2 regions of the Peribacillus sp. BM1 genome follow, and region 1 is predicted to be linked to the other one. Evidence: riboswitches for the same ligand, from Rfam matches in the RefSeq annotation. Region 1 holds a riboswitch; the other holds the start of a gene.
The links. Region 1 has a riboswitch for S-adenosylmethionine ahead of ssuE (NADPH-dependent FMN reductase). Riboswitches for the same ligand answer to the same signal wherever they lie in the genome.

Region 1 (4,211 bases):
CCCCCGGGAACTGGAAAAACATATACATTGGCGCGGATTGCAGCGAATCATTATTTAAAAGGAAAAAAACTTTTAGTTCTGTCTCATAGCAACCAAGCCGTGGATGTACTAATGGCAGAAATCGCTACATTTACAAAAAAGAAAAACCGCTTTAAAGAAGGAGATATTTTAAGGTACAGTTCGCAAACAGGAGAAAGCTTAGCGAGTCATCCTGATATCATCTCAAGTCAGTTGTTAGAAAAGCATGAACCTGATTTAGTTGAAGACAAGGAAAAACTAACTGAAGAGAAGCGGCTCTTAAAACAAGATTTATCAGGTTCATTTAGCAAGCGAGATACAGATCGATTAATTGAATTGGAAAAAACACTTGGCAAAGTTATAGAAAAATTTCGTCGTAAGGAAATGGAGCTTGTCAAAGAAGCTAAAATCGTTGGTAGCACACTGGCAAAAACAGCAAGCGACAGCACACTTTATGAACAGGAATATGATTTAGTCATTCTTGATGAAGCGAGTATGGCTTATGTCCCACAAGTTGCATTTGCTGCATCGTTAGGCAAGAATATCATTGTCTGTGGTGATTTTAAACAATTGCCGCCAATTGCTTCAGCTCGTGATGAATCAGTGAATAAATGGTTAAAAGAAGATATTTTTCATTGTTCAGGAGTTGCGAATGTAGTGAATGAAGGGAAGCTCCATCCACATTTGTTTCTGTTAAAAGAACAACGCAGAATGCATCCAGATATTTCGGCCTTCACGAATAAACATATTTATCATTCCCGAGTTTGTGATCATGAAAGTGTACAAGCAAGCCGTGCAAAAATTGCTAAGAGAAGACCATTTCCTAATCGTGCCTTAATGCTGTTAGAAACGAGTGGAACTGGTGAACATTGTATAGCGGAGCGAACATCGAAATCGAGGATGAATCTTTGGCAGCTGTTCTTGTCGTTCCAACTTCTTCATGAAGCGTATTCAAACGGTGCACGTTCCATCGGATATGTGACACCGTATCGAACTCAATCTCGTCTTATGGATCTATTATTACAAGAAGTATATGCGAAAGAGCTTGAACAAGCTGATATTATTGCAGCAACTGTTCATCGATTTCAGGGAAGTGAACGTGATGTAATGATATTTGACACAGTCGACAGTTATCCTGAAACACGTGCTGGGATGCTTTTGACTGGAAAGAATAGTGAGCGGCTCATTAATGTCGCAATTACGAGAACGAAAGGAAAATTCATCCAAGTAAGCGATACGGACTATATTCGAAAAAACGTTTATAAAGGTAAAACATTACGTAAGCTTGTGGATCATCAAACAACCTTTGGACATACAGTTGCAACCAGGGACATTGGCAAGTGGATTCAAAATCATCATCCTAAGCTTCAGTGGATGCATGCGCGTAAGTTGGATGCTCTAAGTGAGGATATTAAAAAAGCATGTCACTCAATTATCTTGTCTATACCTGATAAAGGAATAGTTACAGAAGATTGGTTGAATATGCTGAATTGTAAACAAAAACATGTTAAAATCACGCTTATTTCCATTCGTCCGCTTCCAGGTTTGGCCGTGCAAGAACAGATTGAAACAAATATTGCTTTTCCATTTGTCATCATTGATAAGCAATATCTCTGGCTAGGAATGCCGCTTGAAGCAGCAAGTAGACTTTCCCCACCTTATGTGGCTGCACGACTTGATTCAGTTGCGGTTGTTGAATATTTTCTTACACAACTACCTAGCGTAGAATAGAAGAAACTATAAGGGGCATATCTCAAAAGGTCTGACCTCGCACTCTAAATCAGTATGTAGTGTATCTATCACTTATCCTATACTGTATTTAGTTGTTGCGGGGTCAGACCTTTCTTTGAGGACATCCCCCTTCTTAATTATCCCAGTATTACAATGTGTGAATAAATATTATTCAAACAATTCCGATGAAAAATATATGATTTAATCTTGACAATCAGTTATTAGAATATTATGATAAAATTAACTTAATACTTCTTATCAAGAGAAGCCGAGGGAATGGCCCGATGAAGCTTCAGCAACCTCTACAACTAGTAGAAAGGTGCTAATTCCTGCAAGCATTGGCTTGTCAGATAAGGGTGACTACGCATAAAGTCCTCTTTCTATCAGGAAAGAGGACTTTATGCGTTTAATATAGATTAAACCCTTTGAATGTAGACCGTACAAAGGATCATAACTAATTTACTAAGAGAGAAGGTCAACAAATGCCCAATGTAGTGATTTTATCTGGAAGCCCTTCAGCAACATCTAGGACTGATGTAGTTTTAAAATTTGTTCAATCGTTGTTAGAAAAGGAGAATATAACGGTAAAGTATATTTCCGTTTTAGATATTTCTGCTGAGGATTTGCTTTATGCACGCTATAATAGCACTGGAATTAAACAAATAGCAAAATCAATCGAGGAAGCGGATGGGGTGATTATTGGTTCACCTGTGTACAAAGCTTCTTATACAGGTATTTTAAAATCTCTAATCGATTTATTACCAGAAAGTGCGTTTAAAGGAATTCCAGTGTTACCGCTAATGGTCGGTGGGAGTAAAGCGCATTTATTAGCAATCGATTTTGCCTTAAAACCGCTTATAACTACTTTAAAAGGAAGAGCCACTCAAGGGACTTATATTATAGATAATCAAATTGATAAAGAAAATAGTTTACAGCCTATTACTGATCAAGATATTCAAACTCGACTTAATAACAATTTAGAGGAGTTTCTCCAAACCATTAAACAAACTAAACCAATAATCGCTTAAGACTACATTTAGCACCAATTTACATCATTAAAAAACGAATGGGTGGTAATGATTATGACAAAAAAAAGAATTTATTTAAATGCATTTGATATGAACTGCGCAGGGCATCAATCCCCTGGGCTTTGGACACATCCAGACGATCAATCATCTACGTACAAAGATGCAGAATACTGGACGCATCTTGCAAAAGTACTGGAAAAAGGGAGATTCGATGCCATATTCCTTGCCGATGTCCTTGGAACATATGATGTATACCAAGGTTCTCGCGATGCAGCAGTTCGTCAGGGTGCTCAAGTTCCAGTCAATGATCCCGCATTTGTTGTTCCGATCATGGCGCAAGTTACAAAGCACTTAGGATTTGGCTTAACTGCGTCGACAAGCTATGAACATCCCTATCTATTTGCTCGACGAATTTCGACATTGGATCATTTAACAAAAGGGAGAATCGGTTGGAATATCGTAACATCTTATTTAAATAGTGCTGCACGCAATCTTGGCTTAGATCAACAAATTAATCATGATAATCGTTACGATATAGCTGATGAATACTTAGATGTTGTCTATAAACTATGGGAAGCTAGTTGGGAAGATGATGCAGTCGTAGTGGATAAGGAAAAAGGGATTTATGCAGATCCAGAAAAAGTTCATGATATCGATCATGATGGTGAATTTTATAAAGTTCCAGGAGCTCACCTATGTGAACCTTCACCACAACGTACTCCTGTAATATTCCAAGCTGGGGCATCACCAAAAGGAACGAAATTTGCAGCAAAGCATGCAGAACTTGTTTTCATTGGTTCAACATCGATGGAACGTACAAAAAACACTGTTACCTCTTTTAGAGAAGAGGCAGTGAAGGCAGGTCGGAAAGCAGATGAAATCAAGATTCTTACATTGATTACGCCAATTGTAGGTGCGACTCAAGAAGAGGCTGAAGCTAAATATTTGGATTATAAAAAGCATGCCAGTTATGAGGGATCACTTGCATTATTCGGTGGCTGGACTGGTGTGGATATGGAAGGGGTGGACCCTAAGGAAAAAATTCAATATGTAAAGAATGATGCCATCCAATCAACATTAAAATCGATGTCCGATTTTACTGTTGAAGAAGTCGCCGAATTTATTGGAGTAGGAGGCATGGGACCTGTTGTTGTTGGTTCGCCTGAACAAGTGGCAAATTCTTTAGAGGAATGGATCGATGTTACAGGAGTGGATGGTTTTAATATTGCTTATGCGGTTACACCTGGTACTTTTGAAGAATTTGTCGAATATGTGATTCCAATTTTACAAGAGCGAGGTTTAGTCAGAAAAGAATACGAAGAAGGAACCTTCCGAAACAACCTATTTGGCAGTGATTATTTGCCGGATCACCATCATGGAAGACAATATCGTAAAAGACTTTTTCCAGCAACTAGTCTGTAACTTGTTAACTAG
Region 2 (4,211 bases), 1.1 Mb from region 1:
GTGTGGCAACGCCTTCGTGACCAACATCCTGTTGTTCTATTCTATCTATTTATCCAAGCGATTTAGATTTCCCTTGTTCAACTAAACTGCTGCGTTAGTTTAAGAAGAATAAGCTACCCAAGGCAGCCTATCCATTTTATTACAAAGCAACAGTATGGTGTATGCAGCATTTTAATAAAGTTTAATTAAAATAAAATCACAAACCCTGATTTATCAGCAAACACAAAAAACTCCATTTTGAACAAAAATTGATCAAAATGGAGTTAATCTTTCTAACCAAGTATAAGATTTTTATAAAAAGGTTTGATCATATTCTACTTGTGTTGCTCAACAATCTCGCCTGATTGTGGAAGAATATAAGTACATATTTTGTTAGACTAATGCTCCCCTTTAGCTTAATAAGAATTAAACAACCTTATTATTTTTTAGAGGACTTTATCATCAATTAACAGTAAGGATAACTTAAAGTTTCTACCCCCATCTTTTCTAGGTTTTAGGTTTAAGATCTTTCCTTTTTAGAAATTTAGACATCTGTGGACTTTTGCTGAGTGAAGAAAAATATGAAAATGATAATGGGGAGCGCTATTAAAAATGTATTGTTTCTAGAAGTTTTTACTGTAGGAATATCTGTTAATGACATTTTACTCATTCCCTTTTATATTAGTTAATAATTCTGGTGGAACGATATAATGCTGCGTTACTATTTTATTAAAAAAGTTATAATCTTCAATTGGCAGTGCTGGAAGAACTTCAGGATAACCGAAAATAGGACCTGAAACATTAATTGAAAAATCACCAGACGAAACAAATGTGCCAGTCACGTGTATTACATCATTGATTAATAATATAGCTATAATGATGTCCAGTATATCGATAAAAAGGTTTCCTTCTTGCGAGTGGTCCTTCCCTTCTAAACGATGCCCTCCAAAAAGAGGACCACCTAACGAGAGACTAAATCTGCCTGGTCTTACAAACACGCCAATGATTGTGATTTGCCCGGTTAATAATAGGATTGCTGAAGTAATTTCGATACTACGTTGAAAGGAGTGAATTACTTTTTTATTTGTATCAAACTCACAGGTCTCATTCAATATCCTCACTCCCTATGTAGGCATTATATTCAGATAAACTAACAAACGTCACTTAATTGATTTTTTATATTGTTTATTACTGAACGTATTGATTCTTCAATTTCTTTATATCAATTAACATATTTAATACCTCCGTAATTAAGTCCTTCCATTTTGAATTGTAAAAATAATGATATGCTTTTAATTGACAATAAATGAAAAGTATAGTAAATTCATAATTAACTTAATAATCAATTTTTCTTATCAAGAGAGGTCGAGGGACTGGCCCTGTGACGCCTCAGCAACCAGCAATCGTAAAATATTGCCAAGGTGCTAATTCCATCAAGCTATTTGGCTTGGTAGATAAGAAGAGACTGCATACTTATGCGATTCTAAAGTCTTCTTCTTATAGAAGACTTTTTTCTATGGAAAAGGGGCGGGGCTTTGCAAAATCAGCTATGCACCGCCACCTTCATAAGGTGATACAATTTTTAGAACCTGAACTTTTTTCATCGCCTGATTTTTAGAGCAGACGCTCATTGATGTTTTTATATTCTAAAAAAGGGAGCCGTGAACGATAGTGAAAATTGATACACAACTAGCTCAATTAGGGAATCGAAGTGAATCTGCAACTGGTGCAATAAGTCCTCCTGTATATTTCTCAACTGCTTATCGCCATGATGGAATTGGTCAATCAACTGGATATGATTATTCTCGGTCAGGAAACCCAACTCGAAAGCTGCTTGAACAAGCGATAGCTAAACTTGAAGGTGGCGATCAAGGTTTTGCTTGTAGTTCTGGAATGGCTGCCATTTTCACAGTCCTTTCCCTTTTCCAATCTGGAGATGAATGGATTGTCAGCCGTGATTTATACGGCGGTACTTACCGTTTGCTCGAGAAAGATTTTAAAAAATGGGGGTTAACATGTACATATGTTGATACAAGTAATGTAAAAGAGATTGAAAACAGTATTACCCCTCAAACAAAAGCGATTTTTCTAGAAACACCTACAAACCCGCTTATGCAGGAAACGGATATTGATGCGGTGTCAGCCATAGCCAAACAATACGGAGTCCTATTAATCGTCGATAATACGTTCTATACGCCTCTTCTTCAAAAACCGATTGTAAGCGGCGCCGATATTGTGATTCATAGTGCGACGAAGTATTTAGGCGGACATAATGATGTGCTTGCTGGACTCATTATATCAAAAGGGAAAGATCTGTCTGAAGCTCTAGCACATCACCATAATAGTGCAGGTGCGGTACTAAGTCCATTCGATTCATGGTTGTTAATGCGTGGAATGAAGACACTTGCTTTACGAATGGAAAGACATCAAGAAAACGCACGGAAACTTGCAGATTATCTTTCTAGCCATGAATCCATTACAGATGTTCTCTATCCGGGAAAAGGCGGAATGCTTTCTTTCCGATTAAGCGATGAACAATATGTAAATTCATTTTTACAAGGCTTAAACCTTGTCTCATTTGCTGAAAGTCTTGGCGGGACCGAAAGCTTTATTACCTACCCTGCCACACAAACACATGGAGATATCCCTGAAGAAATAAGAATCGCAAACGGTATTTGTAATCGGCTGCTCCGATTCTCTGTAGGAATTGAAGCAGCCGAAGATATCATCCAAGACCTAGAACAAGCATTTGCTAAAATGAAAAAGGAGGTATCAGCATGACAGCAGATCATTTCAGCTTTGAAACATTGCTTCTTCATAATAACTATAAATATGATTCAACAAACGGGGCAGTAAGCGTGCCGATTCAACATGCTTCCACTTTCCATCAATTTGATTGTGACCAGTTTGGGAAATATGATTACAGCAGAAGCGCGAATCCAACTCGCGAAGCGTTGGAAGAGATTATTGCTGGACTTGAAGATGGTACAAATGGATTTGCCTTCGCATCAGGAATGGCGGCAATTTCTACTGCCTTCATGCTCCTGTCAGCGGGTGATCATGTGATTGTATCTGAAGACGTATATGGTGGAACATTTCGGATGGTCACACAAGTACTTTCCCGCTTCAATATTGAACATAGCTTTGTTGATATGACGGACTTAGAAAGTGTGAAGTCAGCCATTCAACCTAATACGAAAGCCATTTATATAGAAACACCTTCTAACCCTCTTTTGAAGGTGTCTGATATTCATGGAATCTGTTGTATTGCAAAAGAAATTGGTGCGTTAACATATGTTGATAATACATTTTTAACACCAGCACTACAAAAGCCACTAACATTGGGAGCAGATATTGTCCTTCATAGCGCGACTAAATTCCTATCCGGACATAGCGATGTCGTGGCCGGTCTTGCCGTCGTACGTGATCCAGAATTAGCAAAAAAACTTGGATTTCTGCAAAATTCATTCGGAGCCGTTCTCGGTGTTCAGGATGCATGGCTTGTGATGCGCGGCCTGAAAACATTGCATGTCCGAATGGAGCATTCTGTACAATCTGCTCAAAAAATCGCGGCATTCTTGGAATCACATCCACTTGTAAAAAAAGTTCATTATCCAGGACTTAACAGCCATCCACAATTTGCTTTGCAACAGCAACAAGCGAAGTCAGCTGGCGCAGTATTTTCTTTTGAATTAGAAAATGAAGATGTCCTACGCTCCTTTGTTTCTAACGTTACTCTACCAGTTTTTGCTGTAAGCCTTGGTGCTGTCGAAACGATTTTATCTTATCCAGCGAAGATGTCACATGCAGCAATGCCTGATGAAGAACGTGAAAAACGTGGCATCACAAAAAGCCTGCTTCGTCTATCAGCAGGCCTTGAAAACCCAGATGATTTGATTAAAGATTTCACAAAAGCCTTGGAAAAAAGTAAACTAGTGCTTACTGTTTAACATGATTAAAACGCAAAGGTTCTGACTCCCACAGCTACTATAGATTGTTTATTTCACGTGTAAATGACACAATAAACGGTGTATAGAGTGTGGAGTCAGACTCTTTTTCAAACAACCTCATTTTTAATCCTTTATTCCCTTAAATCGCAATAAGTCTCCAAATATTATCTCATCTGACAATCCTAATTCATCATGAACAGTTTTTTGATATGGTTCACATGCAGCATTATCTAACTGTTCCCCCGATGATTTATTAAAACAAACCCCATCTTGGAAAATATA

Region 2: another riboswitch for S-adenosylmethionine. It lies ahead of AC1MGI_RS10255 (methionine biosynthesis PLP-dependent protein); the one in region 1 lies ahead of ssuE (NADPH-dependent FMN reductase).

The regions. Positions count from the first base shown of each region.
Region 1 covers NZ_CM155259.1:3,265,112-3,269,322, reverse strand. The annotation lists gene AC1MGI_RS15790 (AAA domain-containing protein) at 1-1,749, shown strand, start outside; SAM riboswitch class I at 2,002-2,106, shown strand; gene ssuE (NADPH-dependent FMN reductase) at 2,232-2,777, shown strand; gene AC1MGI_RS15780 (LLM class flavin-dependent oxidoreductase) at 2,832-4,199, shown strand.
Region 2 covers NZ_CM155259.1:2,124,273-2,128,483, reverse strand. The annotation lists gene AC1MGI_RS10260 (hypothetical protein) at 642-1,100, opposite strand; SAM riboswitch class I at 1,329-1,440, shown strand; gene AC1MGI_RS10255 (methionine biosynthesis PLP-dependent protein) at 1,648-2,760, shown strand; gene metC (cystathionine beta-lyase) at 2,757-3,929, shown strand; gene AC1MGI_RS10245 (LTA synthase family protein) at 4,053-4,211, opposite strand, start outside.